3 regions of the Enterococcus sp. AAFC-DPL-5182 genome follow, and region 2 is predicted to be linked to each of the others. Evidence: riboswitches for the same ligand, from Rfam matches in the RefSeq annotation. Region 2 holds a riboswitch; each other region holds the start of a gene.
What was found. Region 2 has a riboswitch for magnesium ahead of AC4BB7_RS07190 (phosphatase PAP2/LCP family protein). Riboswitches for the same ligand answer to the same signal wherever they lie in the genome.
Positions count from the first base shown of each region.

Region 1: linked by a shared signal. The riboswitch ahead of AC4BB7_RS10845 (LCP family protein) and the one ahead of AC4BB7_RS07190 (phosphatase PAP2/LCP family protein) in region 2 are both predicted to bind magnesium.
Region 3: linked by a shared signal. The riboswitch ahead of mgtA (magnesium-translocating P-type ATPase) and the one ahead of AC4BB7_RS07190 (phosphatase PAP2/LCP family protein) in region 2 are both predicted to bind magnesium.

Region 1 covers NZ_CM177101.1:2,324,911-2,333,424, reverse strand. Annotated here, with positions in the region: gene argF (ornithine carbamoyltransferase) at 1-745, shown strand, start outside; gene AC4BB7_RS10875 (class I SAM-dependent methyltransferase) at 778-1,401, opposite strand; gene AC4BB7_RS10870 (IreB family regulatory phosphoprotein) at 1,657-1,926, shown strand; gene ruvX (Holliday junction resolvase RuvX) at 1,923-2,351, shown strand; gene AC4BB7_RS10860 (DUF1292 domain-containing protein) at 2,399-2,707, shown strand; gene AC4BB7_RS10855 (FtsW/RodA/SpoVE family cell cycle protein) at 2,931-4,100, opposite strand; gene AC4BB7_RS10850 (FtsW/RodA/SpoVE family cell cycle protein) at 4,097-5,278, opposite strand; gene AC4BB7_RS10845 (LCP family protein) at 5,275-6,201, opposite strand; M-box (ykoK) riboswitch at 6,493-6,662, opposite strand; gene alsS (acetolactate synthase AlsS) at 7,082-8,514, shown strand, end outside.
Region 2 covers NZ_CM177101.1:1,556,183-1,564,696, forward strand. Annotated here, with positions in the region: gene AC4BB7_RS07175 (MarR family winged helix-turn-helix transcriptional regulator) at 71-517, shown strand; gene AC4BB7_RS07180 (ABC transporter ATP-binding protein) at 517-2,898, shown strand; gene AC4BB7_RS07185 (ABC transporter ATP-binding protein) at 2,915-4,756, shown strand; M-box (ykoK) riboswitch at 4,920-5,087, shown strand; gene AC4BB7_RS07190 (phosphatase PAP2/LCP family protein) at 5,303-6,889, shown strand; gene AC4BB7_RS07195 (diaminopimelate dehydrogenase) at 6,978-7,949, shown strand; gene AC4BB7_RS07200 (hypothetical protein) at 8,257-8,514, shown strand, end outside.
Region 3 covers NZ_CM177101.1:2,302,150-2,310,663, forward strand. Annotated here, with positions in the region: gene hemW (radical SAM family heme chaperone HemW) at 1-340, opposite strand, end outside; gene mgtA (magnesium-translocating P-type ATPase) at 586-3,249, opposite strand; M-box (ykoK) riboswitch at 3,366-3,536, opposite strand; gene AC4BB7_RS10755 (LysR family transcriptional regulator) at 4,163-5,044, shown strand; gene AC4BB7_RS10760 (LysR family transcriptional regulator) at 5,070-5,960, shown strand; gene AC4BB7_RS10765 (hypothetical protein) at 6,111-6,341, opposite strand; gene AC4BB7_RS10770 (glycerophosphodiester phosphodiesterase family protein) at 6,470-8,263, opposite strand; gene ribF (riboflavin biosynthesis protein RibF) at 8,496-8,514, opposite strand, start outside.

The sequences.
Region 1 (8,514 bases), 770 kb from region 2:
AGGAATCATTCAACTTGGAGGGCAAGCGATCGTATTAGATTCCAAGAGTACTCAAATGGGACGGGGAGAACCTGTGAAGGATACGGCTAAAGTCATGTCTAACTATGTGGATGCGATCATGATTCGTACCTATTCAGACCAGATGGTGGCCGAGTTAGCGGCTGAAGCATCCATTCCTGTGATCAATGGTCTAACAGACAATCATCATCCATGCCAGATACTAGCAGATTTTCAAACGATTTATGAACAAAAAGGGAAACTAGAAGGAGTCAAATTAACCTATATCGGTGATGGAAACAATATGGCGCATTCATTTTTGATTGGCGGAAGTTTGGTTGGAATGGATGTAAGCATCGCAACACCAAAAGGATATGAACCGAAAGAAGAGTTTGTGAAGCTTGCCAAAGAAAACGCAAAAGTAAGTGGCAGTACCATTGAAATCTCGAACGAACCAGATCAAGCAGGGAAAAATGCTGACGTTTTAGTAACAGACGTATGGGCAAGTATGGGAGATGAATCAGAACAAAAAGAACGAGAAAAAGTATTCAAATCATTTCAAGTCAATGATCAAATAGCTGCTCAGGCGAAAAAAGATTATCTATTCTTACATTGTCTACCTGCACATAGGGGAGAAGAGGTCGCAGCTGACATTATTGATGGTGTACATTCTGTTATTTATGAAGAAGCTGGTAATCGTCTTCATGCTCAAAAAGCACTGATGGTCAAGGTGCTAACTAATCTATAAAAAGTAAAATGATGTGAAGCGATCGTTTCACATCATTTTACTTTTTGAAAAACATACATAGACCATTGAGTTGTTTTATGGTGATCGTAAGGTAAAAATCCTCGATCAGACATGTAAGTTTGAAATGAGTCTGTCTTTTTGAATTTTGGTAAAAAATAGTTGATTTTTGCTGTTTCACAGGCAAATACAACAAGGCCGTTTTGTTTAAGAATACGATGGATTTCACGCGAAGCTTTGTCTAGATCATCCCAATGAAAGTGAGTTTGAAATGCTGTTACAAGATCAAATGTTTCAGGCTGAAAAGTCATTGTATGAACATCCATTGTTTCAAAGTGAAGCCTTTCGTTTGGATACTTCTTTTTTGCTTGTATGATAGCGTCCTCAGAAAAGTCGATACCTGTTACTGATAATAAGTTTGCCTGCTGTAACTGATAAGCACTAGAAGCGCCATTGCCAACACCAATATCTAAAATATTTATCTGATCATTCAAGTTGAGATTGGTCATTGTCCATTTCACTAAAGGGAGATACACACCATTCCAAAGACGCATCATCCATGTGCCGAGTAATCCTGTCGGTTTTTTTGATTGTTTTAATAAAATCCGAAACAAACTGATCAATAACACAATAATACTACCGATAATCCAAACAAACATAAAAAAACCCCTTAATTTGTATCCAAGCATTTTAAACTAGTATACAATAAAAAAACAACTCGTAGTAAAAATAGTGAGTAAGTCATCTTCATTTTGAGACTAAAACCAATTTATTTGGCTGATAATCTTCTGATTCTGATAAAATTAAAGGAAATCTTTAATATATAGCAGAAAATGTTAAGTTTTGTTTGTAGTTTCGCCTTGTTTTTAGTAGAATGAATGTGTATGAATAGAATAAAAGTGAGGTGTAGATAAATGGGTTTTACAGATGAAACTGTACGTTTTGATTTTGATGACAGTCGTAAGAAGGAAGTAAGTGAGACTCTAGCTACTGTATACAAGGCTTTAGAGGAAAAAGGATATAATCCGATCAATCAGATTGTGGGCTATTTGCTTTCTGGAGACCCGGCCTACATTCCTCGTTATCAAGACGCTCGAAATTTGATTCGTCGTCACGAACGGGATGAGATCATGGAAGAGCTGGTTAAATATTACTTATCCGATCACGGAATCACTATTCGATGAGAGTAATGGGACTTGACGTCGGCTCTAAGACAGTAGGAATCGCGGTAAGTGATCCATTTGGCTGGACGGCACAAGGTGTAGAGATCATTCGAATCAATGAAGAACAGGAAGAATTTGGCTTTGAACGTTTGGCAGAATTAGTCAAAGAATATGAAGTGACTCGTTTTGTTGTTGGATTACCAAAGAATATGAATAACTCGATTGGACCAAGAGCTGAAGCGTCGATGGCTTATGGAAAAAAAATCGAAGACATGTTTCAACTCCCTGTTACGTATCAAGATGAACGTTTGACCACCGTTCAGGCAGAACGTATGTTAGTCGAACAAGCGAACACGTCTAGAGCGAAAAGAAAAAAAGTAATCGATAAAGTAGCTGCTGTCATGATTTTACAAAATTATTTAGATGGCGCTGGCAATAAAATTTAAACTAACTTGTTAAACAACAAGTATAAGATAAAAGGAGAGCAAGACAAATGGCAGAAGAACATAACCATGATCACGATCACGAAGGGCATGAACATATTACGTTAGTTGATGAACAAGGAAACGAAACGTTATATGAGATTTTATTAACAGTTGACGGACAAGAAGAATTCGGTAAAAATTACGTACTTCTTTATCCTGCAGGTGTTCCAGAAGAAGAAGATGTTGAGTTGCAAGCTTATGCATACATCGAAAACAACGAAGGAACAGAAGGCGAATTACAACAAATCGAAACAGATGCTGAATGGGATATGATTGAAGAAGTTTTCAATACGTTCATGGCGGAAGAAGAAGAATAGAAATTTAATGAGAGCTGAATCCTCGATATAAGAGGGTTCAGCTTTTTCTTTTGTTTAGTGAATACCATCTGTTAAAAAATCAAGTGTTTTACTAGTGGATAACGGAGTTAGAATAAATTGGAAAGAAAAGGAGATAGCCGGTAATATATAATAAAACGATGAAGCAACTTTTTAAAAGCTCACTTCATCGTTTTATTTTTTAATTCAAATAAACAGTCCCTAGCTAAATCTTCTCCTTCTGATAATACATCGAAAGAATCAACCCAACCCCAATAAAATTAGCCAAATAAGCTGTACCGCCCTGACTAATAAAAGGCAAAGGAATCCCCGTTAAAGGTAGCAAACCAATATTAGACCCGATATTTTCAAGAATGTGAAACAAGAAATACATAATCACACCCGTCGTAATATACGCATAAAATTCACGTTTTGCATTTAGCGTACAGATCAGCATTTGATAAATTAGATAAAAGAATAACAGGATCAACGCACAAGTACCGACAAAACCATAAGCCTCACCAATTACAGTGAAAATCATATCAGATTCTCTAACAGGAACGTAGATTTGTAAATTCGACAGACCTTTCCCCAACATCTCTCCAGACCCAATAGCAGTCAGACCGCGAGCTTGCTGAAATGAAATTGAATCCGCATATTCAAAAGGATTGAGCCAAGCATGGATCCGATTAAACTGATATGGCTGAAAATGAAGATAGGAAAGGATTGTTTGTCCTCGCTCAGTTAAAACCAACAAAATACCACTGACGCCAATTACACCTAAAATCCCAAAACCGACTGTTAAAATCTTCCAAGAGCAACCAGAAACAAGTACCATACCAAGAAAAATAGAAATAAAAACTAAACTTGTCCCAAAATCTTTTTGATAAAACATTAAAGCAAAAACAGGGAGGCTGACAAGTGATAATTCACCTAATAAGCGAAAATCTTCTTTTAAAGTTGAAGGATTCGACGATTTTTGTCTTCTTCTCGTAACAATATAGGCCAACATCAAAATATAGCCTAATTTCATGAATTCTGATGGCTGAAAGGAAATTGGTCCTATACGAATCCAACGTTTGGTACCTGTTGCGGCTGCCATTATTGGGTCATGAAATTTTATAAGTAAACTCATTACAAATAACGATAAAGCGTAAAGGGCAGGAGTAAATTTCCATAAATATTTTATCGGAATGAACATTGTAGCAAACATTGTGACAATACCTAAAATAGTCCATAAAAGTTGTTTCCTCAATAAAGGTGCAACTGATTCAACAGAAGGGTCTGCATGGAATGCACCGTACTGAGCAATGAAACCGACTAATATCAAAAGAAAGACAGGCAAGAGAAGGGCGTAATTCACTGGTTCGTTTTTGGTATTTAACATTTTTCTCATGCCATACCTCCCTGTTGCCTAGTGGTTTCTCTAATCTCTGTAGCGCGGGCATTCAAAGCGATGCCAAGCGTAATACTCAGTATCAGTAAGCTAGATCCACCATAACTGATGAAGGGGAAGGTCAATCCAGTCATTGGAATAAAACCTAACAAACTACCTACATTTACAGCGACTTGAAGTAAAAGCAACATTCCGCAACCAATATAAAGATAAGAGTAATAAAGATTTTTTGATCTTATTGCAAGTAAGAATAAGTGAGCAACCATAAAAAATACTAAAAATAAAATCCCTAAAGAAAAAATCAAGCCCAACTCTTCGATACAAATAGCAAAAATAAAATCTGTATCAGGAGCTGGAAGGAAGCCTTTTTTCTGAATACTATTGCCTAATCCTAATCCCCAAAAACCGCCATTATGCATAGCATAGTAGGCATTTGACGTTTGAAATCCTTTACCAGTTGGATCGATAAAAGGGTTTTGCATCACTTCAAAACGTGTCACTAAATACCCGAATTTTTGTGGCATCCAATTTGTTGGAATCGACAATAAAAGAACTGTTCCTAACCGTTTTATCGCAACAAAACCAATTAAAGCTATCGACATAAACCAAGGAGAAAGTCCACTAGATAAAAACAAGACTAAAACAAGAATGAAAATCATTGATGCTCCAGCGATATTCGGCTGCAAAGCCACAAAAAACATAAAGAAAATAGCGACTAGCAGTGAGCGTTTATGATCCTTGAATCTAAATGGGACAAGTGTGTCCGTTTTAGCTAAATTGGAAGCCAAATAAAGAACGATTACTAAAGGAACTAACTCAGATGGTTGAAACAAAAGCACCCCCAAGTTTATCCAACGCTTGGCGCCGCCAACACTGGTCCCTATAAACGGTAAAGCGATAATGGATAGGAAGGTCATGGTCAAAATAAAATACATCATTTTAGGTTTACGAAGAACCGCCAAGTTAATTCGATAAACAAAACTCATACAAACGATACTAAAAAGAAAATACATGGTTTGCTTGATTGCTTTACTAGAAGTTCCAAGATCACTATCTAATAGTTGATAAGAACTTGAACTATAGACCATTAGAATGCCAATGACGCATAAGATAAAATAAGGGATCAGAATATAAAAGTCTAAATAATGCATCTTTGAGAATCTCTTCATTTGTTTCATTTTGCAGCTCCATCACTCAAGAAGCTATGAATGGCTTCTTGGTTTTGTTTCTCGTCTATTTCTAATACACTGCCTGCATCAGTGTAATCGTTAAATGACCAGCTCCCTTTAACTGGTACAGATAATGTTTCAAGACTTTTTACGTTCCCTGTTAGAAAATCTTTTGCCAAGTCTACTAGAAGGTCAGTAGGAATATTTGTATCTAAGTAACCGACAGCTTCACCAGCAATTTTTGGAAGTTGTAAGAAGGAAACGGCATCTTTAGATTGTTTTGCCAGGGCGTCCATGACCTGTTGTTGTCTTCTTACACGACCAAAGTCACCTTCTTCGTCCATTCTAAAACGAGCATACTGTAACAATGTATTACCATCCATGGTTTGTTTGCCTTTTTTGATGTCGACATTGTCTAAATTGATATCTTTTTCCGCATCGATCTCAATCCCTTTTGGATAAAGCTCATTGATCAACCGAATAAAATTATTAAAATCAGCTGAAATATAATAATTGATTGGTAATCCAAAAGAGTCATTAAGGACTTTTCTAGTTAATTCTGCTCCACCATAGGCATAAGCTGCATTGATTTTTTCTAATCCATGACCAGGTATTGATACATAAGAATCTCTCATGATTGAGACTAATTTTGGTTGTTTAGTTTCACTATTATAGTGGGCGACCATCAAAGTATCTGCGCGTCCGCCATCTTCATCATCTTCACGACCATCATCACCAATTAACATAATCGTGATTTCTTTCATATTTGTCTGTTGATCACCAGAAAAATTAGTATTTTTGCTCTTGTTCACTTGAGATTGAGCTATTTTTTTCCCGTTATGAAAATTGATTGCCGTGTAACTCCCGATTCCTGTAAAAATCAAGAGAACAAAAAGAATCATACAAATTAAAAATTTCATTCCTGTTTTCATTTTTTATTCCTCGCTAATCATTTTAATTGATCATCAAATAAAGTTTGGCTTTAGGAATTGATTTAGATGGGGGATAAAAAAGTCTATTTACTAAAAATAATGAATCACAGTAAATTCGAAATAAAAGAAGAATCTCTATACCATGTCATTATGAAGAGACATTTTCTTCTTCGATTTGTATATCCACCTCCAAAAAATTAAGAATTCTGTCAACATTATTTATCAAAACAAAAAACCTCCGCTTAGAATAACTCAGCGAAGGGGGATTGATTTCAGCACAAATAGAGCTTTTCATCATTCTCATCGTTGAGTTTTAGCACTATGAAACGTAAAAAGCAGAGCTTTTAGCTACTTTGTGAAAAGCCTTAATTCGACAATTCCTGTCCTACCCATTACTGTCTTTCGACATTTTTGAGCAGTAGCCTGTGTTTCCATAGGAGCCTCACCTAACAAGTTATTCAGATCGCTCTAAATATAGTGAATATCACTAGTAAAGTCAACTAGATAAGTATTAAGTTTTTCATAATAAGTCTAGTCCTGGATAGAGTAACGATTTTTGATCTATCGTTGAACTAGTAGGGAAACAAGCGTTGGAAAACTCGTCCATTTATACGTTTAGCCTAAATATTTTCTTTATTTTTTCTTAAACTTATATTGATATGGAGAATAAGTAAACAAGGAATATAAAAAATTGATTACAGTTTTGTTTTAGCAAACAAATCATTAAACAAATAAAAGATCGCATGCTATAATAACGAAGTGATACAGGTTGATTAACTGTACTATTGTGATGAACGATTTTGTATTTTTTTTTAATATTCACCCTTTTGTATAAGTGATTTTGAAATTATGTAACATTATTTGAAAGGTAGTGTAACAGATGGTGGGAAAAAGTAGAAATGGTGCTGAAGTGATTGTAGAAAGTTTAAAAAATCATCGTGTCGATTATGTATTTGGGATTCCAGGAGCAAAAATTGACGGTTTGTTTGATGCTTTAGTCGATGATGGACCTGAATTGATAGTAACGCGTCATGAGCAAAATGCTGCCTTTATGGCGGCAGCGGTGGGACGATTGACTGGAAATCCAGGAGTAGTAGTTGCGACAAGTGGTCCAGGTGCAAGTAATTTAGCAACTGGATTAGTTACGGCTACGGCAGAAGGTGATCCGGTATTGGCAATAGGCGGTCAAGTGAAACGTAGAGATTTACTAAAATTAACGCATCAAAGTATGAATAATGCTGCTTTATTTGAACCGATCACTAAGTACAGTGCGGAAATTCAAGATCCAGAGACTATTTCGGAAGTTCTAGCAAATGCTTACCGATTGGCAAAGTCTTCGAAAAAAGGAGCTAGTTTTATCAGTATTCCTCAAGATGTTGTCGATGGCGCAGTAAAATCCGTAGGCATCAAACCTTTGAGTGATCCAAAAATTGGTTCAGCTTCATCAGAGGATATTCAATATCTTTCAAAATTAATTCAAGCAGCAGAGTTGCCTGTATTGCTTATTGGGATGAGAGCCTCTACAGATAAAGAAGCTAAAGCGATCCGTGCAATCGTTGAGAAGACCAAAATCCCAGTTGTTGAAACGTTTCAAGCAGCGGGGGTGATTTCTAGAGAATTAGAGGACCATTTCTTTGGACGAATCGGATTATTCCGTAACCAACCAGGTGACATGTTGTTAAAACGTAGTGACTTAGTCATTGCTGTGGGATATGATCCAATTGAGTATGAGGCTAGAAATTGGAATGCTGAAGGAGAGGCAAAAATCATCGTGATCGATGATACTCCAGCTGAAATCGACCAATACTTCCAGCCCGAACGAGAGTTGATTGGGGATATTGCAGAAACATTAACAGTGCTTTTGCCTAGTATTGAAGCTAAAATAGTATCAGAGAAAGCGATCGATTATTTAAATACATTACATGAAAGATTAGTGGAACGAGATGATGTGAAAGAACGAGTAGACAATGGTTTGCTGCACCCTTTGGAGGTCATTGAAACACTGCAAAGTATTGTCACTGATGAAATGACGGTCACTGTTGACGTGGGCAGCCACTATATTTGGATGGCGCGTCATTTTAGAAGTTATCAACCACGACATTTACTTTTTAGCAATGGTATGCAAACACTAGGGGTGGCGCTGCCTTGGGCTGTTTCAGCGGCACTGGTTCGTCCAAATACACAAATAGTATCAGTTTCTGGTGATGGTGGATTCTTGTTTTCAGCTCAAGATCTTGAAACAGCTGTGCGTAAAAAGTTGAATATCATTCATTTGATTTGGAATGATGGACGTTACAACATGGTCGAATTTCA
Region 2 (8,514 bases):
ACAGCATTAGTTACTAACACTGTTAGCTATTAATGGTAGAAGTAACTATTTTGAAAAAAGGAGGAGTCATATGTCATTCGCAGAAGAGGCCGAACAAGAACTTATGCGTCTAATGGTTCAAAATCGACATAGCGCATTTAGTAGACTAGAAAAGAGCAATCAAGGTGAAAGTATTGTTATTAAGTTTCTACATCGTTATGGGGAGCCAACTAGCCCAAAGCATCTCGCTGAATCATTGAATTTATCTAGCGCTCGTATCGCCGTTGTCTTAGGAAGTTTAGAAAAAAAAGGACAAATCGAACGGAAAATGGATCCAGATGATCGCCGCCGTATCAACGTTACGCTAACGGAGTGCGGGAAAAAAGCAGCAAAACTGCAAAAGAAAGAAATGCGCGATAAGATCGTTCAGGTTTTTAAACTAATGGGAGAAACAGACACCAAACAGTTCATCGAGCTAACTGCGAAATTCGTAGACTACTCCCAACAAATTTCCCAGAAAGAGGAAGGTGACCAATAGTGAAGATTTTCAAATATCTCGGCAAATACTGGTATGCGGTCATCGCAGTTCTTGTGCTTTTAGTCGTACAGGCAAATAGTGATTTAAGCTTACCAAAATTAACATCGGGAATCGTCGATGTCGGTATTCAACAAGGAGGGCTTGAATATTCTACACCTGAAAAAATCAGGAAAACAACTCTTCAGGGCATCGAAATGTTCATGACAGACGATGAGAAAAAAACAATTGAAGACAACTATAAATTAACGACTGAAAAAATTGATGGAAAAGAAGTTGAAGTTTATACATTAAATCTTCAAGACGGTATGACCGAAGCTAAGTTAGCTGATATCTTTAATCTACCGATGATGATGCTTGCTTCCGCTCAATCTAAAGATTCATCTAGTGGTAGTGAAGCAAAAGCAATTATCGACGATTATAAAGCAGTTGGAGAAGATGCTGCTAAAGCAAAACAGCTTGGTGAAGAAGCAACAACATTAGGAGAACAAGCAAAAGCAGCAGGTGCTGCGGCAGCCTCAGCAACAGATAGTGCTACAGCAACTGAAAAAGGGACTGAAGCTCAAGAGTTGGCTGCAAAAGCACAAGCAAAAGGTGCAGAAGCGAAAGCGTTAGCTGACTCAATCAAAACAACGACAGATGCTATGCCTGCAAAAGTCGAAGCCGCTCGTAAAGAGACTAAAAACAGCTTAGGCGATTTAGGGGCAGATTCAATGAAAACAGTAGGGATTCAATTGACCCTTGCTGAATATAAAGCACTAGATATGAATACGCAACAAATTCAAACAGATTATATGGTCAAAACAGGAACTAAAATGGTTCTCTTAACCCTTGTTTCTGCAGTGGCTGCAATCATTGTTGGGTTGATCGCCTCATTAGTAGCAGCTTCTGTTGGGCGAAACTTGCGAGTCGGTCAATATGAACGAACATTGCAATTTTCAAATACTGAAATGGAGAAATTCTCTCCAGCTTCATTGATTACACGTAATACCAATGATATCCAACAAATGCAAATGGGAATCGTAATGATCATGCGTATCGTGTTATATGCACCGATATTAGGTATTGGCGGGATTTATAATGTCTATCAAACAGGAACAGGTATGGGCTGGATCGTCGGTGTAGCTGTCGCAGCAGTTCTAGTGTTAGTCCTAAGCTTACTCGTAACAACAATGCCTAAATTTAAAGCATTACAGAACTTAGTGGATAGAGTCAACTTGGTTTCTCGTGAAATCATCACTGGATTACCTGTTATTCGTGCATTTTCACGTGAAAAATTCGAAGAAGAGCGTTTTGATGTTGCGAATACGAATTTAATGAAAACTCAATTATTCGTTAACCGTGCAATGTCTATTATGATGCCAGTCATGATGTTATTGATGAATGGTATTTCAGTTTTGATCGTTTGGGTCGGCGGACATAATATGAATAACGGTCAATTACAAGTTGGGGATATGATGGCCTTTATTACGTATACGATGCAAATCGTTATGGCCTTTATGATGTTGTCAATGGTTTCAATTATCTTACCTCGTGCTAATGTTGCTGCTGGTCGTGTGGAAGAAGTTCTCGAAACAGAACCAACGATCAAAGATCCAGAACAACCTAAAGATGACCATGACTTCAAAGGTGAAGTGAAATTTGAAGCGGTAGAATTCCGTTACGGCGATGCGGATGAAGATGTCTTACATCATATCAATTTTACGGCAAAACCAGGTCAAACAACAGCGTTGATCGGTTCAACAGGTTCAGGCAAATCAACGATCGTTAACTTGATCCCACGTTTGTTTGATGTAACAGGTGGGCGAATTACGATCGATGGCATCGATATTCGTGAGATGAGTTTGCATAAATTACATGAAATCATTGGATTTGTGCCGCAAAAAGGGATCTTATTCTCAGGTGATATTGCCTCAAATATCAAATTTGGGGATGCAAATATCTCGGATGAACAAATGCGAAAAGCAGCTGAAATTGCTCAAGCTGAAGAATTCATCGATTCAAATGAAAAAGGCTACGATCGGGAAATTTCTCAAGGTGGAACGAACGTTTCTGGTGGACAAAAACAACGATTATCCATCGCTCGTGCCTTAGCGAAAAATCCTAAAATCTTGATCTTTGATGACTCATTCTCAGCACTGGATAATAAAACAGATGTGGCGTTGAGAAAAGCCTTATCTGAAAATATCAAAGGTGCGACGCAAATCATCGTTGCTCAAAAAATCTCTACGATTCTTCACGCAGATAATATTATCGTATTGAACGAAGGTCGTGTTGTAGATCATGGAACACATGATGAATTAATGAAATCATCCACTGTCTATCAAGAAATTGCTCAATCACAATTGAGTAATGCTGAATTAGGCATAGAAGAAGCAGAGTAGGGAGGAGCGAAGAATAATGGCAGAACAAACACAAAATCGCCCTCGTGGCGGACGCGGACCTGGGCATGGCGCTCCAGTGGAAAAAGCCAAAGATTTTAAAGGAACACTAAAAAAATTAATCTCCTATATTGGTGCTTATAAAATACCCGTTTTCTTTGTAATGATCTTTGCAATTGCTTCAACCGTATTTAATATTTGGGGTCCAAAAATTTTATCCCAAGCAATCACAGAATTGTTTAATGGTTTAATCAAAAAATATCAAGGAACTGGCGGAATCGATTTTAATAAAATTGGTGGAATCTTACTCTTTATGTTAGGGCTCTACTTAGTGGCATCCGCTTTTGGGATCATTCAAGGTTGGATCATGTCAACGATTTCGCAAAAAATCACATATCGCATGCGTAAAGAAATTTCAGAAAAAATCAATCGTATGCCAATGAATTATTTTGAAAGTCGTACAACGGGTGAAGTCTTATCTCGTATCACCAATGACGTGGATACTCTAGGTCAATCATTAAACCAATCGATCACACAGCTGATTACATCAGTATTCACTATCATTGGTGTTATTGTCATGATGCTATCGATTTCTGTGCAAATGACAGGTATTGCGATTTTGATCGTCCCAATTTCAATGATCTTAATTTTGATCGTTGTGAAAAATTCGCAAAAATACTTTAAAACACAACAAGAATATCTTGGCGTGATCAATGGTAAAGTAGAAGAAACCATCGGTGGTTATAACATCGTACGTCTATTCAATGATGAAGAAAATTCACTTACAGAATTTAAAAAACAAAATGATGTCTTATTCAAATCAGCTTGGAAATCCCAATTTCTTTCAGGTTTGATGCAACCGATCATGAACTTTGTTGGAAATTTAGGGTACGTTGCAGTAGCGATTTTTGGTGGGATCTTAGCTTATAATGGCACGATCACGGTCGGAGATATCCAAGCGTTTATCCAATATGTTCGTAACTTAACACAACCTATTGCCCAATTGGCTCAAGTATCAAACTTACTCCAATCAATGGCAGCAGCAGCTGAACGTGTTTTTGAATTTCTTGAAGAAGATGAAGAAGCACAAACAGTACCAAATCCAGTTAAAATCGACAAAGCCAAAGGGATGGTCGATTTTGAACATGTTCGTTTCGGGTATACACCAGACAAAATCATTATCAATGATTTCAGTTCACATGTTGATCCCGGCCAAACAGTGGCAATCGTTGGACCAACTGGTGCAGGTAAAACAACTATGGTTAAATTATTGATGCGTTTTTACGATGTAACATCTGGCGCAATCAAAATCGATGGTCATAATATCAAAGACTTTAATCGTGCAGATTTACGTAAAAATATTGGGATGGTTTTACAAGACACTTGGTTATTTAAAGGAACCATCATGGAAAACTTACGCTATGGTCGTTTAGATGCAACGGATGAAGAAGTCTATGAAGCCGCGAAAGCGGCTCACGTTCATCACTTTATCCAAACGTTGCCTGGTGGTTACAATATGGAATTAAATGAAGAGTCTTCCAACATTTCCCAAGGTCAAAAACAACTTTTAACAATTGCCCGCGCAATCTTAGCTGATAAACCGATTTTGATCCTTGATGAAGCAACATCATCTGTTGATACCAGAACAGAAGGCTTGATTCAAGGTGCTATGAATAATTTAATGGCTGGTCGTACGTCATTTGTTATTGCGCACCGTTTATCAACGATCAAAGATGCGGATAAGATTTTGTATATGCAAGATGGCGATATTAAAGAACAAGGAACACATGAAGAATTACTTGCTCAAGGCGGTTATTATGCGTCACTTTATAACTCACAATTTGAAGAGTTAGATGAGTAAAATAGAGTATAGCAGAAGCAATCATCAATACTATTTTGATGATTGCTTCTGCTTGTTTACGGGTGCTATCTTTTTCAAATTTTAAATTAAGAAAAACTAAAGAGTCATAAAATAACTTGAAAATTTTTTTTACCAGCGTTACTATTTAACAAAATAAATAGATAAATAACCTTGTTAGGTGAGGCTCCTATACAAACACAGGCTATTGCGCAGAAACGTCGAAAGACGCCAATGTGTAAAACAGGAATTGTCGAATTAAGGCTTTTCATAAAATAGCTAAGAACTTTTCTTTACGTTGTATAGTGCTAAAACTCAGACGATGAGATTGATTGAAAGTCAAACGTCTTAGGGAAAGCATGTTTGGCTTTTTTCTTTTGGTGAATAAGAGTTTTCCAACTGTATACCGTTAGATGATTCACTACTGCCAATTAAGGGGCAAAATCATTTAGTGATCTATTTAGTTGTATGATATTCCTGTGAAAACTACTTGGAAATAATCTTTAACTTGGTTGTTTTACTGAATATATGAATGAAGGGATTTATCACATGTATACGTTGAAAGAAAAGAAATTTACTCCAGCAGTTTTAAGTGTCGTATTTTTTTCATTGCTAACCTTTTTAGTTGTAAAACAAGAATCATGGTTTGTTCAGTTAGATTCAGCGATTTATCACTTTAATTGGAAACCGAGTCAATTACTGACCAGTATTGTGGATTTAGTTGCCAAAAGTGCTACGATCGTGCCGATTTTTGTTGTTAGCTTGATAGTCTCATTTATACTTTGGCGAAATAAACATAAGTTATTGGCGGTTTGGCTAAGTAGTAATGTCTTAGTAGTCAGCGCTTTTGGATTTGTCTTAAAGCAGCTTGTGGCGCGGCAAAGACCAAATGTAGAACAGTTGGCTGAACGAACTTCCTATAGTTTTCCAAGTGGGCATTCGCTCTTAGCCATGTGCTTAGCTTGTTCGATGATCTTGATTTTACAAACCGTTTATTCAAAGGAAATGAAGCATTACAAGTTTTTAAAAAACACTTTGATCGTTTATGTTCTTTTGATTGGATTGAGCCGGATTTATTTACGAGTTCATTATCCAAGTGATGTGCTTGCAGGTTTTCTTTTAAGCTATACTTGGGTCAAGTTCTCTTTTGTTTTCTTGCAAAGAGTGTACCTTAATAGAGAATTTTCTACCCCTATTGCTAAAAAAAAGTTCATTCAAAGAACTATTTTAGGCACGCTAACAGTGCTTTTACTAGTCGTTGCTGGAGCTTCAGCTTATGGTGCTGCGGTGTTTCAAAAAGTCCAAAAAACTGCCGATAAAATGTATCAGCCACTAAATCGAAAAAATAAAGCCGCAGAGTTAGGAAATAGTGAACCTGCGAGTTTCTTACTTTTAGGTATCGCAAATGATTCTAAACGCAAAACAGATTTTCGAGCAAATACGATTATGGTGGTCACCGTCAATAATCAATTGAAGAAAACTACGATCACAAGTATTCCCAGAGATGCTTATGTCGAAATCATTGGGAAAGATGGCGTCTATGACAAAATCAATCATGCTCATTCCTTTGGTGGAGACGAGATGATGATCGATACGGTTGAACATTATTTAGATATCCCGATCAATCATTATTTTGTGATCAATATGGATGGTTTAGCAGCTTTAAGTGACGCAGTTGGCGGTGTCACCGTCAATAATGATTTTGAGTTTGATGCAGAAGGAATTCATTATCCAAAAGGGGAACAGCATTTAGGCGGCTGGGAAACATTACAGTATGCGAGAATGCGCTATGAAGATCCTTTAGGCGATTACGGCAGACAAAAGAGGCAGCGAGAGGTAACGATTCAGCTTACCAAAGAATTAACTTCGATGAAAAGTGTTTTTCGTTATCAAGAATTACTCGACATAATAGGAGAAAATGGTCAAACCGATATGACCCTGGATCAAATGACTCTTTTAATGAAAAATTATCAAAAAGCCTTAGAAAACATTGAAAGTTATCAAATGCAAGGGGAAGGATTTACAGGTGATGGCTATACTGGGGAAGAAGGGATTTCTTATCAGAGTATTTCAGATGAGGAAAAGCAAAAAATCACCACGGAATTAAAAAAACAATTGAATATAATGGATCAGTAAAAGAAGGAACTCGTTTTTTCAACTTCCAATTGTCAGATGTCTTTTTCTTTTGGTATAATCTGATTTATAGAAGTGGAGGAATGTTAGTATGATAAAAGTAGCAATCATTGGATATGGAAACCTTGGACGCGGGGTTGAACGTTCGATCAAACAAAACAAAGATATGGAATTAGTCGGTGTCTTTACAAGAAGAGCTCCTGAAACGGTGCAAACAGAAGGTTCTAAAGCATTTACGATGGAGCAATTGAAACACAAAAAAGGTGAAATCGATGTCTGCATTCTTTGCGGCGGTTCAGCGACAGATTTGCCAACGCAAACGCCGGAGTGGACTCATTTATTTAACACGATCGATAGCTTTGACACACATGCTAAGATTCCAGAGCATTTTGCGAAAGTGGATCAAGTAGCAAAAGAAAATCAAACAACGTCGATTATCTCAACAGGATGGGACCCAGGTTTGTTTAGTTTGAATCGTTTGTATGCACAAAGCATTTTACCAGTTGGACAGACGAATACATTTTGGGGTAAAGGTGTTAGCCAAGGTCATTCCGATGCATTACGACGAATCGACGGTGTATTAGATGCCGTTCAATATACAATTCCAAACAATGATGTTATAGAGAAGCTCAAAGCGGGAGAACAACTGGATTTGACTACTCGAGATAAACATTTTAGAGAATGTTTTGTTGTGCTTGAAAATGAATCACAGGCAGAAAAAATTCGCGAAGAAATCATTACAATGCCGAATTACTTTGCAGATTATGATACTGAGGTTCATTTTATTTCTCAGTCTGAATTGGATCAAAAACATAAAGCGATGCCTCATGGCGGCACGGTACTGCATACAGGAACAACACATGAAAATACCAAGCAAGTCATCGAATATAATTTACAGCTGGAGAGTAATCCCGAATTTACGGCAAGTGTCTTAGTTGCTTATGCTAGAGCCTGTGTTCGTTTGGCTAGGGAAAAACAATTTGGGGCATATACTGTTTTGGATATTGCGCCTAAATATTTGTCTACTCGAACAGACGAGGAATTGAGAAAAGAGTTATTGTAAAAAAAACTAAATCAAGAACATATAGAGAATGTTAAATTGTAGCATTCTCTTTTTATTGTTTAATAATGGGTCAAAATAATCTTTTGAGATGAAGATAATGACTAGATTACGGGATAATTTTGATAGACTAGAAATTGATTGTGATTGTATAAGACTTAAATAACGTTTAGGGAAAGAGTGGACAAACATGTTAAAGAAAGAGACCATTTTTGTATGTTGTAAAAACGAATTTGAACTGTTATTTATTTTGAAACTACCTTATGATTGATTTGTGAAAAAACTATCAATGAAAGATAAGGGGATGCAAATGGAAAAGAAAGTAAAGAAATCAAGGGTCAAAAAAGTCATAACAACGTTACTATTGCTTAGTAGTCTATTTGGAGTAAGTTTATATTTGGGCGTAACGGCACAAGCAGCACCGCCAACTGGGAAAAAAGTAAAGATGAGTGCTTATACGATGAATGGGGACTTTAAAGGTAACTTTAGAAAAACCCTAGAAGTTGGCAATTGGGAGTACGCTGTTTTAGGTACGAGTAGTGATGGTGTTTATTTAGATCATGAAGGG
Region 3 (8,514 bases), 750 kb from region 2:
TCATTACATGTAATTTTTCCTGTGTTAAATCTCCAGGGTTAGCTTCCACTGTAAATTCATTTTTAGGATCAAAAGGGAGTAAGTTTCGTACACCTTCTAATAAAACTGCTAATTGATTCGCCGATAACGATGTAGGTGTTCCCCCTCCAATGTAAATTGTTTTGGTATCATTGCTTGGATAGTGCTCTTTCGTTAATCGGATTTCTTTTAAAAGACTTTGAATATATTCATCTACAGGTTGTCCTTCTAAAAAAACTTTATTGAAGTCACAGTAGTAACAGATATGTTCGCAAAACGGAATATGTATATATGCTGAGGTGCTATTAGAATTGTTTTTCAATTTATTTCTTCCTCCACTTTAGAGTGTCTTGCTATTTTACATCATATAGAAGACGTCTCTTATCTTACCACACTCAATGATAAAATGTTTTAATTTGCTTCATAATTTCCCGCTTTTTCATTCTTCCGCTCCCCTTTTAAAAGTAATGACACTATACAATAAAGACAGACACTTTGATATCTCCCGCGAAATCAAAGTGTCTGATATTTGATAGAATAGCCCAGTTAAAACTCTGTATTTTCTGACTAGAGTAATTCTTGATATTTTCTTATATATATTTTCTTGATCACTGTTACTAAGAGTAAATACGCAATGATTGTTGGAATCAAGTAAAAAAAGTAATTTCCTGGAAGTGGTGCAAAACCAATACTTGCTCCTAAATTCGTAAACGGCAAAATTGTTCCAATTAAAATTCCAACTGAAGTGACGAGCGTCAAGATGCCTGAAGCTCTACTTTGAAGGAATGGTATTTTTGGCGTTCTCAATATATGAAGTACCAACATTTGTGACCATAAAGACTCAATAAACCAACCTGCATGGAAAATAGCGATAAATAAGAGTTTCTGATCGGCTGCTAATGAGAAAAATCCACCGCCTAAGATAGTTGGACAAATAATAAAATACATAAATAGATAAGTAACGATATCAAAAACAGAACTTGTCGGTCCAAACCATTTCATGAATGAACCAATTGATTTGGCTTCCCACTTCTTAGGCTTTTCGACATACTCTTTATCCACGTTATCCCACGGAACCGACATGCAAGATGTATCGTAAATCAAATTCAAAAATAGTGATTGAATCGGCGCAACTGGTAAAAATGGTAAAAAAATACTCGCAGGAATAACAGAAAATACATTCCCGAAATTTGAACTTGCTGTCATTTTGATATACTTCATTGTATTACTAAAGACTTTGCGTCCAGAAATAATCCCCTGTTCTAAAACCATTAAGTCTTTTTGCAGCAAAATCACATCAGCCGATTCTTTTGCAATATCAACTGCCGTATCTACAGAAATTCCAACATCAGAGACTTTCATAGCTCCTGCGTCATTGATTCCATCCCCCATGAAGCCAACTGTTTGTTCATTTTTCTTCAACGCTTTAACAATTTTTGTTTTTTGATCAGGTGTTACTTTTGTAAAAATAGTATATTTATTGACCATCTGTTCTAGTTCTGATTCAGATAATTTAGAAATTGCTGAACCATCGATCATTTTTTCAGTCCCCAGACCAACTTCTTTACAAACTGAACGTGTTACTAATTCATTATCACCTGTTAGAATTTTTACAGAAACTCCGTTACTTTTTAATGCTTGAATAGCAGCAGCAGCCGTTTCTTTAGGAGGATCTAGAAAAGCGAGATACCCTTGTAAAATCAGTTCCTGTTCATCTGCAACAGAATAGTCATCTAATTGATTGTTGACTTTTTTATCTGCGATCGCTAAGACTCTCAGACCATCTTCATTTAATTCCTTCACTGTTTTCAATACTTGTTTTTTTATTTTTGGTGTGATCGGAACAACATCTCCAGCCTGATTGATATGAGAGCATGCTTGTAGCATTTCTTCAACTGCTCCTTTAGTAATCAAAAAGCTTTGATTCGATCTTCTATTTTTAATAACAACACTCATTCTTCTACGATTAAAGTCGAAAGGAATTTCATCAATTTTAAAATAATCTTCTTCATCGATAGATAACTCTTTCGATGATGCTTCAATAATTGCCTTATCGATTAAATTACGCAGACCAGTTTGGAAATAACTATTTAAAAAAGCAGAACGCAATACTTCCCGATCTTCTTGGCATGAGGTATTGTAATGATATTCTAAAATGACCTTGTCTTGTGTCAGGGTGCCAGTTTTATCCGTACATAAAATATCCATGGCACCAAAATTTTGAATCGCGTTGACGTTTTTCATGATCGTTCCTTCTTTTGCCATATCCCTAGAACCTTTGACCAAATTAGTCGTAACGATCATTGGCAGCATTTCTGGTGTAAGCCCTACAGCCGTTGCAATAGCAAACATTAAGGCTTCACCCCAATCGCCTTTTGTGATTCCGTTGATCAAAAATACTGCTGGCGTAATCACCATCATAAAACGAATCAATAACCATGTCGTTTTGTTTACACCTAATTCAAAGCTTGTTTTTTTCTCATCATCTGCAACATCTTGTGCAATTTTTCCAAAGAGTGTATTATCCCCAACCCGAACAGCTACACCAACACCACTGCCGCTAACGACATTGCTGCCTAAAAACAATAAATTATCAAAATCTGTTTGGTTATTATTATTTGTAGAAGTAACATTTTTGACTTTTTTTTCAACTGGAAAACTTTCTCCTGTCATCGCTGATTGTGAAACGAATAAGTCCTTCGCATGAATCAACCGCAAATCTGCAGGAATCATGTCTCCTGCTGCAAGATTAACTAAGTCACCACAAACAACTTCGTCCACAGGTATTTCCATTTCTTTATTTTCTCTGGTAACAGTCGCTGTGATCTGAATCATATTTTGTAATTTACTGACTGCATTACTTGATTTCACTGATTGAACTAAAGTCATAGTGCCGCTTAACAAAACCATGACCACCATAATCAAAACCCCAGTAATGTCTTTCTCACTTGGTTCAGCATACACATATTCAGTAAAAAACGAGATAGTTGCTAGTATCATCAATACAACAGTAAATGGTGTGACATAGGATTTTATCACAGTATAAATAAAGGACTTTTTTTTATTATCTGTAATTTTATTTATACCGAATTTTTCTTTTGAGTGTTGAACTTCTCGGGCTTTCAAGCCATCCCACGAAGAGGAAAAGCTTTCTAAAACTTTATCGATAGATAAATTCGCTATCTTTTGATAAGCTTTTTCATGGATCATGTTCTTCATTTCTTTTTGCATCTAGATTATCCTCTTTTCTTTTAGTTGATCTCTGGCTTATCGAACTATCTTCTGGCACCGTCACCACATCCTTTCCACACAAAAAAGCGCACTGAAAACTCAGCCCGCTTTGCCGTGAGTCTCCATAATCGTTGAGTTTTGGCACTATACAACGTAAAAAGCCCAAGCTTTTAGCTACCTTAAGAAAAGCCTTAATTCGACAGTTCCTGTTCTACCCATTGGCGTCTCTCGACATTTTTGGGCAGTAGCCTGTGTTTGTATAGGAGCCTCGCCTAACAAGAAGAATTACACTGTTATTCTAATGAATTATGCCTTACATTTATAGACAAAAAAAACGATACCTGTATAACTTTTTTTGAATGTAATTTTTTCGCCATCTTCCTTTTTAAATCATTTATAAAAAAGAATACTTCTATGACAAAAAAGAAATAGTTTATTCAGTTCATTTTATTTACTATATTTGTATAAACGAATCTCCCAAGTTCGTTTATGTAACATCCATACTCCTTTTTACAAAGTAAGCTCTGATGGATCCCACTTCGGCTTTCCCCCGTAGTGGGATTTATATTTCCAAAGTTCATTGTTCAAATTTCATAAAAAAGAATAGCACTATAAATAAAACAGAATGGCTCTATTGGCCAAAGAAAATTATACTAAACTAAGAAACAACCTATTCACTAATTGTTCACTATTCCCTATCAGTAAGCTAATACTGATAAAAGTCCTTTTAATTGGTCGGCTATTACCAATTAAAAGGGCTCTTTTCCTTTATAGAAAACAGTCATTATTTCAAAATAAAAAAATACTATTAATTTTTTGTATATTTTTTGAAAAAAATGACTATTTCATCTCAAATTATTTTATCTTGAAGAGAACCAGCATTTATTTTCAACAGAGTAAAGGAGATGAGCAAATGAAATTAAAACAATTAGACTATTTTTTAGCATTATGCAAAAACAAAAGCTTTACAAAAACATCAGAGGAATTAGGTATTTCTCAGCCTTATTTAAGCACACATATTCGAGAATTAGAGCAGGAGCTAAACGCCCAACTGATAACGAGAGATTACGGCAATAACACCTTAACGCCTGAGGGTCTTGTTTTAAAAAAAAGAGGGGAGAAAATTTTTCAAGAATTTGAAATGGCTGTCACAGAAATCAATTTACTTGTCCATACTGGAGAAACAGCAACCATCAAAATCGGAACAAATTTAGCTGACACTGACTATTTGATTGCAAAAATGCTAACAGACTTTCACCGAAAATATCCATTAGCCTCTATTGATTATGGCTATTACGACAACCTTGAAATAGCTCTGGAAAATAAAGAAATCGATATAGCAGTCGGTATTCTATCAGAAGAGAATTCTAAAATAGCAAGTAGTTTGATTTTTTCAGAATCTTACGTTGTTTTCATTAGCAAAAAAAATCAACTATCTTATCTAAACGAATTGTCAGTAGAGCATTTACTGCAAACCCCTTTAATAAATTATTCAAAACAAATCTATGAAAAGAACATAATTAAAACTTGGATAGAAATAAACCATCCTGAACTTAAAGATAATCAATGTTACGAACTACCTTCAACAATCTCAATATTGAATTTAGTCGATCAAGACTTTGGCGTGGCATTTCTTCCTTACTCATTGGCAGATTCCATTCCGAATTATTTAAGTATTACATCAGTCGAGATCATTGATGGACCTTTCAGAAATATTTCTATTGGTTATCATTCAGACCTACCTCTCTCAAAAGCACATAAAGATCTAATCGAACAACTTCAATTTATTTTTTAACAACAAATTGAAAGGAGAAAAGAACATGGAATTAACCCATTTAAACTACTTTTTAACACTCTGCGAACAAAAACAATTCACTAGAGCCAGCAATCATCTCGGCATTTCACAAGCCGCATTAAGTAAGCAAATAAAAAATCTTGAAGATGAAATCGGGGCAGCGCTATTTTTTAGAGCTAAAGAAGAATGTCAACTCACCCCCGCTGGAAAAATACTAGAAAGTCATTGTTGGCGTATCAAACAAGAAATGTTCTATATTTGCGATGAGATCAATGACCTCTCCTTTTCAAAAGAATCTGCATTAACTACGATTAATGTTTCTCTTTTTTTAAACGATCTAGAATTCAAATTAAATGAGACTCTTTCAGCATTGTTTCAAGAATATAAATATTTGAGAATCAATACAATTATTTCAGATAATATCTTTCACTCACTCGAAACATTAGAATCGGATATTGGAATTGGCCCTTCCATAAAAAATGTACCTGATACGATAAATAAAATAGATATTTATTCAAATGAATACAAAATCATCATGCGAAAAGGCCACCCAGTTTTCGACCATGCAACAATTAGTCTAGACTTATTTGATAATTATCCTTTTGTATTCTTTAATCAAACATTTCTTGAAACGAAAACAATTTATGATTGGATGAAAAACAGTCTCCCATCAAGATCTCAAGAAATGGATATTCACGTTGATACCACTGAATTGATTCTTTACATGGTAAAAAACACCGATACTTTTTCTATCGTCCCACAATATTTACAACGTCATTTGGATGATCTAGACATCATTTCTATAAATGATGAAAGCCTCCCACTCAGAGTGATGTCGATCTATTATCTTAAAAATAAATATATTGGAAATCAACTAAAACAAGTATTATCATCTTTTATTGATACTTCTTTTTAATGAATTTCACACACTGATTCTTAAAAAAAATATGAGTGGGGATATAACTCTTTGAGTTATATCCCCACTCACATCCTTACAAACCAACTCAGTCACTACTTTTAAAAATCATTTTGTAGATTCTACATTATCCCCTGTTAAACAGTTTTTTTACTTTTTCTTTTTTACTACGGACTCTGTAGTTTTGTTGCCAACTTCTTTCGATTCCGAAGTTTTTTCGTGCTTATCTTTCTTGCTTGATTCTAGAGAACTGCTACTTTTTTCAATTCTGGAGGACGACGATCCTTCAGATTTATCATTGTTCTTTTCCGCATTTTTACCGCATCCTACTAGAGCAACTGAGCAAAATAAGATTGTTGTTCCTAAAATAATTTTTTTCATGGATTTTATCCTCCTAAAAAATAGTAAGCAATTATTTTTGCTTATCGTCCATTATGACAGAATAAAAAACATGAACCATCCTAAAATTTTTATGAATCTATTCCTTTACAAAAAGGCTTAAATACTCCTTAGTCATAGTCCGTTGTTAAATTATTTATCCCTAATGCCTCCATCTTTTTAAATTCATTTTGAGGCACTCCCCATAAATTAACAGACAATCCTTTACTTTGAGCTTTAGCAATTAAGTCTGGCCTATTCACTACACTATCATATTTGATATCTAGACCAGCTTTCCCACCTAAACTACTCGTTTGAGTAATCATTTGTTCATCTAAAGTTTTAGCTAACAATTGAACCTGAGTGTCTGGAAGACGTTTTTTCATTTCCACTAAATTTGGATAATCAAACGAAATGATCACCGCTGTATTAGACATACCATAGGAAGTAATTAAATTTGCAAGATGATCATAATCGCTCGGTTCAAGATTCTTTGCCTTAACTTCAATAAAAGGAATACTCTGTTTATTATTCATGATCGTTAGAAACTCTTCTAGTGTCGGAACAATTAATTGTTCTTGGGAATAATTTTCTTTATTTGATCCTTGATCGATGCGTAAGGCTTTTATCTGAGCTAATGTCAAATCACTGATTTTCCCTTTACCATTTGTCATTCGGTCAACTGTTCTATCATGCATGATCACCCACTGTTTATCCTTTGTTAGCCAAATATCCGTTTCAATTCCCCAACTATCAGATTGTTGGAAGGACGGGATAGAGTTTTCGGGCGCTGCTTTATGATTTCCACGATGAGCTACATAACGTATATCATCCATCATTTCACTAATTTCAATATTCTCAGCGGAAATATAGCCTTCAGTCGTTCGATAAACTTTTTTTTCAGAATTAAAGACGATCCCTTTCACATAAGCCATACTGTTTGCTGGTAATTGTTTAGCTGTTTTAGACAAGTTTCTATTTTGAAACAACGTTGTTTCTTGCATGATTCGGATACGAACTGGCCGCCTCAACTCAATCTCTGCAGTGCCAGCCTCACACTCAGCCTTTAATCCATTCATTGCAATTAGTTGGGTGCTCGCATGGTACAGGCCATTATTAAAAGCGAAATCTTCGTAATCAACATGAACTTTATAGGTATTATCAGGTTGAAGGGTCCCCTCATATACTTTTTTATCACTTTGATCCTCTTTTGACCACACGGGAACTAGTACTTTTTCAATATCAGCAGTGCTTTTAGTTTGAATATTTACGTCAAACTGCCCTTTTCCAACGTTAGCATTATCCACTGCAGCTTCAATGCTAGGCTGTTCAACTACAAACTCACCAAAGTCCACTAATTCAGTTTTTCCATTTTCTTTCGTAATCAACAGTTTAATCTGATAACGTCCCGCTTCTTGATGATTCTTAACCAGAATATCTGTTTCCCATGTACTACTTTCTGGATGATATTTCGCTGGATAGATTTGTAAATCGTTTGGTCCATTTTCTTCACCAAACGTTGGAAATTCAACTTTTTCAATATGTTTCACACTTGACAGATTTACGCTTGCTTTGTAAACAGTTTGTTTATTGTCCATATCCCACAAACGAAAAACAGGTAGCGTTGCTGGTTGTTTGACTTGCTCATCTTGCGGCCATGGATCGATCAATGGCTCAGTAAATTCAGAATTCACTCGACTTCCTTCCAATAAGGGCTCATCAACTTGGTGAAAATCAACATCTGATACCTCTAAATCTACTTGGGAAACTTGATACCCATCATAGGATGGAGTAGCGTTATCCTGATAATCGAGGTTGTAATAATACCAAAATAAAAAAGCGATTCCGCCCAAAATCAAGAGTATAAATAACGTCGGAAGTCTAAACAGTTTCCTTTTCTTCTTTTCACGTTTCTTTTTTTCCATGTAATGCCCCTTATCGTTAATGACTTCTCCTTTAGTAGTGCAATTATAGTATATCAATTTACTTTGATCCGATGTAGAAAAATTTGTTTTTATATAAACTTTTATATTATTTTTCCTACTTCAAATTTCCACTTCACTGAAACTAAAGTCTGAAAAAAAACAATTAAACTAAATAAGCAACAACCAAACTCATTGCTGCCTTATTCAGTTTATCGAATATGATGAAACTATATTAGTGATTGTTATTCAAA